4 regions of the Vreelandella sp. L-15 genome follow, and region 1 is predicted to be linked to each of the others. Evidence: predicted binding sites of a transcription regulator. Region 1 holds the regulator's gene; each other region holds the start of a gene.
The links. The regulator sigma-54, encoded in region 1, starts transcription at its own class of promoters, with help from an activator protein. The targets are predictions, from matches to a motif close to TGGCACNNNNNTTGCTNT.
Positions count from the first base shown of each region.

Region 2: a site for sigma-54 is predicted at 1,073-1,090, ahead of AC13CY_RS04530 (P-II family nitrogen regulator). Genes of this name have one in related genera too.
Region 3: a site for sigma-54 is predicted at 1,397-1,414, ahead of glnL (nitrogen regulation protein NR(II)). Genes of this name have one in related genera too.
Region 4: a site for sigma-54 is predicted at 1,075-1,092, ahead of AC13CY_RS07545 (HAD-IIB family hydrolase). Genes of this name have one in related genera too.

Region 1 covers NZ_JBSXNN010000092.1:85,199-87,400, forward strand. The annotation lists gene lptB (LPS export ABC transporter ATP-binding protein) at 1-460, shown strand, start outside; gene AC13CY_RS13955 (RNA polymerase factor sigma-54) at 566-1,981, shown strand; gene hpf (ribosome hibernation-promoting factor, HPF/YfiA family) at 2,079-2,202, shown strand, end outside.
Region 2 covers NZ_JBSXNN010000037.1:867-3,068, forward strand. The annotation lists gene AC13CY_RS04520 (ABC transporter substrate-binding protein) at 1-234, opposite strand, end outside; gene AC13CY_RS04525 (accessory factor UbiK family protein) at 475-816, opposite strand; gene AC13CY_RS04530 (P-II family nitrogen regulator) at 1,167-1,505, shown strand; gene AC13CY_RS04535 (ammonium transporter) at 1,567-2,202, shown strand, end outside.
Region 3 covers NZ_JBSXNN010000057.1:13,475-15,676, forward strand. The annotation lists gene ntrC (nitrogen regulation protein NR(I)) at 1-271, opposite strand, end outside; gene glnL (nitrogen regulation protein NR(II)) at 268-1,326, opposite strand; gene AC13CY_RS08310 (DUF4124 domain-containing protein) at 1,533-2,066, opposite strand; gene glnA (glutamate--ammonia ligase) at 2,186-2,202, opposite strand, start outside.
Region 4 covers NZ_JBSXNN010000055.1:1,287-3,488, reverse strand. The annotation lists gene AC13CY_RS07550 (OmpA family protein) at 1-749, shown strand, start outside; gene AC13CY_RS07545 (HAD-IIB family hydrolase) at 1,153-2,100, shown strand; gene AC13CY_RS07540 (glycosyltransferase family protein) at 2,120-2,202, shown strand, end outside.

The DNA.
Region 1 (2,202 bases):
CTTCCGCAAGCTCTCCGTGGCTGACAACATTATGGCCATTTTAGAGACACGCAAAGAGCTTGATCGAAGCGCCCGGGAAGCACAACTTGAGTTACTACTTGAAGATTTTCACATCACTCATATACGCGACAACTTAGGCATGAGTCTTTCTGGGGGCGAACGCCGCCGTGTTGAAATCGCCCGCTCATTGGCCACCGAACCGGCCTTTATCCTGCTGGATGAACCTTTTGCCGGGGTTGACCCGATTTCCGTTGGGGAAATTAAAGCTATCATTCGAGCGTTAAAGAAACGCCACATTGGCGTATTGATCACCGACCATAACGTTCGTGAAACGCTGGATATTTGTGATATTGCCTACATTGTTGGCGACGGTCACATCATTGCCAGTGGAAACGCCCAGGAAATCCTCAACAACCAGAAGGTTCGAGATGTCTATTTAGGCGCTGATTTCCGCCTTTAAACAGTGACCTGCAGAAGCATTTCTTTTAGTGGCATGCTTATTGCACTTGCACCAAGCCATAACTCGCTCTAGGGTGGAGCTTTCTGATTAACGAGTGGTTCTCAGATGGTCATGAAAGCTTCTCTCCAATTGCGTATCGGCACACAGCTGACCATGACACCTCAGCTGCAGCAGGCTATCGCCCTGCTTCAGCTATCGACGCTGGACCTTCGTCAAGAAATTCAGCAAGCGCTAGATGCCAATCCCATGCTTGAGCAAGAAGATGAGTTTGGCGAGCAGGCTGTCAGTGAGCCTCAAGAGGCTGAGTGGTCCGAGAGCATCCCCAACGAACTCTCCGTCGACAGTGACTGGTCAGATACCTATCAAGACATAGGCAGCCTGGGTGGCAGCAGTGAAGGCCCCGACTTCGAGCGCCAAGCCGCTGGACAAAGCCTACATGGCCACCTGCTATGGCAACTGGCCATGACAGACTTTAGCCCGCGAGAATACGCCATCGCGGAAAGCCTGATTGATGCGCTGGATGCCAACGGCTATCTCACCCAGCCGCTTAATGACATTCGGGAAGGATTAAAAGCCCAAGGCCATGACAGCTTAAGCCAGCGGGAAGTGGAAAATACCCTGCTGCGCTTGCAGCAATTTGAGCCCACCGGCGTCTTTGCCCGAGACCTGCGTGAATGCCTGATGCTGCAACTCGCCTCACTACCTGAGGACACCCCTCTGCTAATGCCCGCCAAACGGCTGGTTCGCCAGTTTTTGGAAGCATTAGGCAAAGACGATATGCGGCTTCTCAAGCGCCGTTTAAGCCTTGATGACGAGCAGCTTGACGATGTCATCCGTTTAATTCGCAGCCTTGACCCACGCCCTGGGAGCACCTATGGCGTTACCGACGACAGCTACATCACCCCCGACCTAGTCGTTCGGCACGACAATGAAGGTTGGCATTTAGAGCTCAATCCAGAAGCACTACCACGCTTGCGTATACAGCCCGACTACGCCAGCTTGATCAAACGCGCAGACAAAAGCCAAGACAACCAGTTCCTCAAAGAGCACCTCCAAGAAGCCCGCTGGCTGATCAAAAGCTTATCGAGTCGCAATGACACGCTGCTACGAGTTGGGCGTGAAATTATTGCACGCCAAATTGGCTTTCTGGAGCATGGCGAAGAAGCAATGAAACCGCTGATTTTAGCGGATATTGCTGAAGCGGTAGAGATGCACGAATCCACCATATCTCGTGTGACCACGCAGAAATTTATTCACACGCCACGGGGCGTTTTCGAGCTTAAGTACTTCTTCTCAAGCCAGGTAAGCGGCCAAGACGGCGGCGACAGCCACTCCAGCACAGCCATTCGCGCCCGCATCAAAAAGCTGATTCAGGATGAGCCCTCAGGAAAACCGCTCTCCGATAGCCGCTTGGTGACTCTGCTTGAAGAGGGGGGCATTAGCGTTGCACGGCGTACTGTCGCAAAATATCGGGAGTCAATGGGCATTCCCTCGTCAAGTGAGCGCCGCCGTTTACGCTAGTTAAGCGGTACGTATGAACAAACTCAACGCAAGGGCTTTGCAATAGCGTAAAAAGGGTTACAATCGAAGTACAGTCCGATGGATAAGGAGCACGTCAATGCAAGTAAACATCACTGGTCATCACGTTGAACTGACTGACGCCTTGCGCGACTACGTTAACGAAAAGCTAGAGCGCGTTGAACGCCACTACGACAACATTACCACGGTGCAAGTGACCTTAT
Region 2 (2,202 bases), on a different contig from region 1:
CTGGGTGCGTAGGCCAAGGTCGCTGACGTGCTCCGGGATACGCGGCTCGCCTACCCAATCGTGATATCCCGGCTGTTGCGCGATACCGCTGACCGGAGCGCCAATCGCCAGCAGCGTTTCGGCGATGGTCCAGTCGATAGTGGCCCACTGGGCGTGGCTGGCGGTGCTGAACAGCAGGGCTGCCGCGAGCAAGCAGCTGCGGGCCAGGGTCGGGAGTCGGGGGATGCAGCGCATGAAGTGGGCACCTGACAATAAGCGCTTTATTTAAACGATTCTGTTTATCAATTGCAAATGGAAACAGCGGAGGTCGCACAAGTCGTCAGCGCGAGACGCCTCAGGGGCGTAACTGCTCCAACATGGTGCATGAGGTGGCTTTCGCCATGCCTTCGCGCGTTTGATGCGTCACAAAGTGAGCCGTAAGGGGTCAGGCGGATAAGCGCGCTGGGTGCCTATCCAAGGCCACCCAGCGTTGCCTCAGCTTGGGTTGCCGGGGGTGGGCTTGCCTTGCTCGGCAGGCTCAACGGGGGCTGGCGGTACTTCGGCTTCCATGGGGGGGGGCTGCGCGGCGCTGGCCGCTTCCACCGTGGCTTCCAGGCTGGCCACCTGACGCTCCAGCGCTTCGACACGCGCGCGCGTGCGCTGAAGCACATCCATCAAGATATCAAAGTCTTCTCGTGATACCAGCTCCAGGCGGTCGAAGGCGCCTCGTACCACTTGCTGCACGCCTTTCTGAATGTCTTCCGGGGCCTGGGAAGCATTCTGTAAACGGTCGCCTATCTGCTGGGCTAAACGGCTGATGCGATCCTGGGGCGTCATGGCTCTCTCCTCAAACGGTGGCGCATAAATGTGGATAGCTTACCTGTAAGGATACGCAACCCTTTGCCAAACCGCATGCCCCGCGTGCGTTTTCTCCTGCAGTGTGCGCATGCATCAAAAAAGAGCGTGCCGCTTTTATTGGTGATCGTTTTTAGTGCATGGGTGGGTGTGAATGGATGCGTAGTCGCCTTGCCAGTGGCTGTAAAGCGCACTTTTGAAACCTTAAGGGTATGAATTTCAATGATAAAAAATACAGTGGCACGGTATGAGCATTAGCAGGGCAAGCACTAAATTCGGGCGGCCACGCCGCTCTCCACCGAGTGGGACTGAACCAGCAGGGGAGATCCGGGATGAAACTCATCACCGCTATCATCAAGCCTTTCAAGCTTGACGACGTTCGTGAAGCACTCGCCGACAACGGCGTGCAGGGGATTACGGTTACTGAGGTCAAGGGATTTGGTCGGCAGAAAGGCCACACCGAGCTGTATCGCGGTGCCGAGTACGTAGTGGACTTTCTGCCCAAGGTGAAAGTGGAAGTGGCCGTGGACGATGCGCGTCTGGAGAGCGTGCTGGATGCCATCTGCAGCGCTGCCAACAGCGGCAAGATCGGTGACGGCAAAGTGTTCGTGACGCCGCTGGAAGATGTCATTCGTATTCGTACCGGAGAGCGTGGCGCCGACGCGGTATAGGCCTGCCCACACAACGACGACCCACTACGTATAACTTCTCTTGGATCACGGGGAACACCTGATGAACGAGCTTACAGAATTGAGCTATGCGCTCGATACGTTTTACTTCCTGATTTGCGGCGTACTGGTCATGTGGATGGCCGCCGGCTTCTCGATGCTCGAGGCCGGTATGGTACGTTCCAAGAACACCGCTGAAATTCTGACCAAGAACATTGCGCTGTTTGCCATTGCCTGCACCATGTACCTGCTGGTGGGCTACTACATCATGTACTCCAGCGGCGAAGGCGGTTTCCTGCCTAGCCTTGGGTTCCTGATCGGTACCGAGAACAGCGTCGATGCGGTGCTGGCCGGTGGTGAAGATGCACCTTACTACTCCATGCGTTCGGACTTCTTCTTCCAGGTCGTGTTCGTCGCAACGGCGATGTCGATCGTGTCGGGTGCCGTGGCCGAGCGTATGAAGCTGTGGGCCTTCCTGGCCTTCGCGGTGGTCATGACCGCCTTCATCTACCCGGTGTCTGGCTACTGGACCTGGGGCGGCGGCTGGCTGGATGGCGTTGGCTACTCTGACTATGCGGGCTCGGGTATCGTCCACATGGCCGGTGCAGCAGCAGCGTTGGCGGGTGTGCTGGTACTGGGCCCCCGTAAGGGCAAGTATGGCAAGGACGGTTCTATCCACGCGATTCCGGGCGCCAACATG
Region 3 (2,202 bases), on a different contig from region 1:
AGTGAGCGGTCATGACAATGACCGGCAGGTCCGGGTGGGCTTCGCGAACCCGTGACATTAAATCCAGCCCATCAATCCCCGGCATGCGAATATCGGTCACCAACACATCCGGTGGGCTTTCCAGCAGCCGTGCCAGCGCCGTGTCGGCACGCTCAATACACTCAACCTCTAGGTCTGGCTGCGCCAGTGCGCGCTCCAGCACCCAACGGATAGCGCGGTCATCATCGACAATAACCACCCGTGCAACATCGGTACGTGTCGCCTCAGTCATGACGCTTCTCCGGTGCAATTAATAACTAATGGAATCAGTAAACGAAATTCGGTATGTCCAGGTCGTGAGTCGCATTCGATCAATCCCTGATGTTGATACAAAATTGACTGAGCAATGGATAGCCCCAAACCGCTGCCTTCCGCGCGGCCAGACACCATCGGGTAAAAGAGGGTTTCGCGTAGGCTTTCAGGAATGCCAGGGCCGTTATCAATCACGCCGACTTCGCTCACTAGCCGGTGCCGCTCGGCGCCTAAAGTGAACTGGCGCCGGGCGCGGGTGCGCAGAATCAGCCCCGGTGAGGGGGTCTCTGCATCGCTCATGGCCTGCACCGCGTTACGCGCCACGTTCAATACCGCCTGAATCATTTGCGACTCATCACCGGAAAGATCCGGCAGGCTGGGGTCGTAATCGCGGTTGACGGTGACATGGGGATGCTCGGCAATCAGCAGCGCTCGCACTCGCTCCAGCACTTTATGGATATTGACCGGCTCATGTTTAATGATGCGGTTCGGGCCCAGCATGGAATCAACCAAATCTCGTAAGCGGTCTACTTCTTCGACGATGATATGGGTAAATTCCCGCAGCGCCGGGTCGTCTAAATCACGCTCCAGCAGTTGCGCCGCACCGCGAATGCCGCCTAATGGGTTTTTCACCTCGTGGGCCAAGCCCCGCGCCAGCACCTTAATGGTCTCTTGGCGGGTGGTGAGCGCCTCTTCGCGGGAGATCTGCATCAAGCGGTCTCTCGGCTCGACTTCCAGCAGTAGCTCATCGGCTGAGAGGGGCGTTACCGTATAGTCCACCGTGAGCGGCTCACTATTGAGCGGCGTGATACGCGCTTCCCGCTGGGTATAGGGGTGAAAGGCATCCCGCGCTTTGGCCAATACCTCATCAATACTTTCCCCACCGCCTAGCAAGGTGTCTAGACTAATACCCTGCACACGGCTAAAGCTCACCGCTAGCAGCGCTTCCGCCGCTGGGTTCATCCAGCGGACACGGAGTTCACCGTCGAGCAGTAGCACTGCGGTGGTGAGATGTTCTAATAAGCGCTGATACATGGCGTGTCCTGAAACGTCGCTCTAATAATAGTGTGATGAACACTAGCGTGATGGGATCGTTGAGAGAGGAACTGCAAAAAGCGCGCCAATTAAGCACAAACGGCGGCATGCACGGCTGATGGGCAGCCGGTGTGGGCACAGCGAGCCGTTATAGCGCACTGCCGAACAAATTCAGATACTCCTATGCACCATTGTAGTGCATTGCACTATTCAGCAATAAAAATAGTCACCGGATCGGTGCGGTGTTGAATACGCCCTTGGCTATCCAACAGTTCGGCCTGCAGCTGGTGTTGGCCCGCTGGCAAGCCCGCCAGCCAGAACGCATCGCTATGCAGGGCAGATTGGCTTAGTTCGCCATTCACGAGCAGTTGAATTTGGTGGTCGTCGCGTAGCGGCGGCGAAACCGCCACTTCAACCGGCGTCATATTATTTCGCAACGAGGCCCCCGCCGCTGGGTTAGCAATCGCAAAGCGGTCATAGGGCATAAACGGTTGGCCAGGATTCCCCTTGGCGCGGGGAGACAGAGAAGCAGGCCGAGCAGCGGTAGGCACGCTCTGCAGCGGGGCCAGCGTGATCGCTTTACCACCACGCTCTGGGTTGTCAGTAAACGTCACGTTGCCCTGCGCATCCACCACACGATACACCGTTTGAGCCTGCGCAGCGCTTACCCACAAGCCCAGCAGTAGCGCAGCCCCTGTGGACAAACCACTTTTTTGACGCAAACGCCATCTACTGATCATTACTTTCTCACCCTTATGTTGCTCCAACAAAGAACCCCGCCGAGGCGGGGTTTTTCAGGCTAATCACACCGCAAGGGTGATGTTAGCACTCTTGTTAAAACGGTGTTTAGCAACCGTTCTTAGCAAGAGTAGTACA
Region 4 (2,202 bases), on a different contig from region 1:
GAACGCTAAATCCGATGGCGATTAGTGCTGCGCTGGGTGTGGCGGGTTTACCCACCCGTTCTGTCTCCACCTTTAGCGTGCCGCCGCTATTAGCACTCCCTGAGCCAGCAGAGCTAACGCCGGCCGATGAGCTACCGTTCGTTAAGACGCTGTCTGAACGCCTGACACCGACCCTTCCTACTCCTTTGGTGCGCATAGAAGAAGAGGTGGCCACTTCGCCCATGGCAGATTATATGGTTCTACTGACAGATCGCCCGCCGGTTAATGTTCAGGAAATCAGCGATGAGGCCATCAGCAGCGCCCTGGCGCTGGACACAAGCCTGCCTGAGCGCGTTGAAACGTCAGCGTATCTGCCAAATTTAGAGGGCGTAGAGGTCTCCCGTGTGGCGGAGGGTATTAGCTTGCGGGTGCAAGATAGGCTGCTGTTCCCTTCTGCTACGGCGGAGCTTACCGAAGGCGGCTCATCGTTGGTGGGTAGCCTGCTGGAAACCATTCAGCGCTACGATGGTGAAGTATGGGTAGAGGGGCACTCCGATAGCCAAACCATTAACACGCCGGAGTTTTCATCTAACTGGGCGCTTTCAAGCGCCCGTGCTATCGCCATTGTAGAAGCCTTGGAGGAGGCGGGTGTGGCCTCTGAGCGTTTGCGGGCAGTGGGCCTAGCGGCGACCCAGCCGTTAGAAGATAACAGCACGGCAGAAGGGCGTGCCCGTAACCGCCGGGTGGAAGTGGTCATCCATGTGGAGTAGGGCGCACTAGCCAAAGGGTAAGCACAATAAAAAAGCCCGCCGGGGGGGGGCGGGCATTAAAGGGCTTGGCTCACTGCAGCCCACTGACATCAGGTGAGGAGTGTACGTGAATGCCAGTGAGTACAATATGAGTATAGCTATTTATGAGATTTCGCCAAGCGCTTGTGCAATTTTTTGTAGGCTTTTAGGCCGACATCTTAAATGAAAAACTTAGCTCACTTTTTTGCACCCATTTGGTGCTTTTCTGATGCGCTTTTTTGGTGCTCAAGCCTTCAGCGCCCTTTCTTTGATTTTAAGTATTTGATTTATATTAGATGAACTTCATTGGCATACATTCTGCTTTATTGCTTATCTGAAAGAGACGCCTGCGTAACGGCTTTTAAGATTGCAATAAGGTGGTGCCATGACCGAACAGACTCGCACTGCACATACTCAGACCGAGTTGCCTGATATAGCGCTGTCGCCCGATAGTGCTGACCCAGCGCTTCAACCACGCTTGGTGGTCACTGACCTAGACGGTTCCTTGCTAGACCACCACAGCTATGACTTCTCACCGGCAGCGCCTTGGCTGGCGCGTCTAAAACAGCAGGGCGTGCCCGTTATACCGGTCACTAGTAAAACCCGTGCCGAGCTTATTTCCCTGCGTGAAGCGCTAGGCCTGACAGCTACCCCATTTGTGGCGGAAAACGGCGCTGTGATTGGCCTGCCACCGGGCTGGTGTCACGCACGGCTAGACCGCCCAGGTAGTGGCCTGGATGGCGTGGTGGTTAAACACACTGGAGTAGATGTGGGCTTTATCCGGGCACGGCTTAACGTCTGGCGCAAACGCCTGGGCGTTCGTTTTACCCGTATGAGTGAGCTGGATATTACCCAAGTCATGGCGCTTACCGGTTTAGATGAACCCCGTGCCAAGGCTGCCCGAAAGCGTGAAGGCAGCGAGCCGCTTATCTGGGAAGACGACGAGGCCGCGCTGGCAAACTTTCGCTTAGCGCTTGAGGGCGATGGGTTGACGCTGACGCAAGGCGGGCGCTTTTGGCACGTAATGGGTAAGGCCTCGGATAAAGGCAGCGCCGTTGACTGGCTCATTAAGCGATTTACCGCGCTCCGTGGCCGTGCGCCGCTGTCGCTGGGGCTAGGCGATGGCCCCAATGATATTTCCATGCTCGATGCCGTCGATCAGGCCGTCGTGATTAAAGGCTGCCACGACTTAACCGTCACACCCACGAACACAGCGCTTTATCGCACTAAGGAAACTGGACCAACGGGCTGGGCCGAGGGGGTAGCCCACTGGTGGGGGCGAGACGACCGCCGACTAGCGGCGGTACTCAGCCAACAACCAGAAACGGCCTAACCCAAAAGGGGATCAGCGAATGAGTGACTTTCATCAAAATGGCGTTATCACCGATTTTCATAACCTAACTCGCCGCCCGGTAGAGGCATTGGAGCAGGAGCT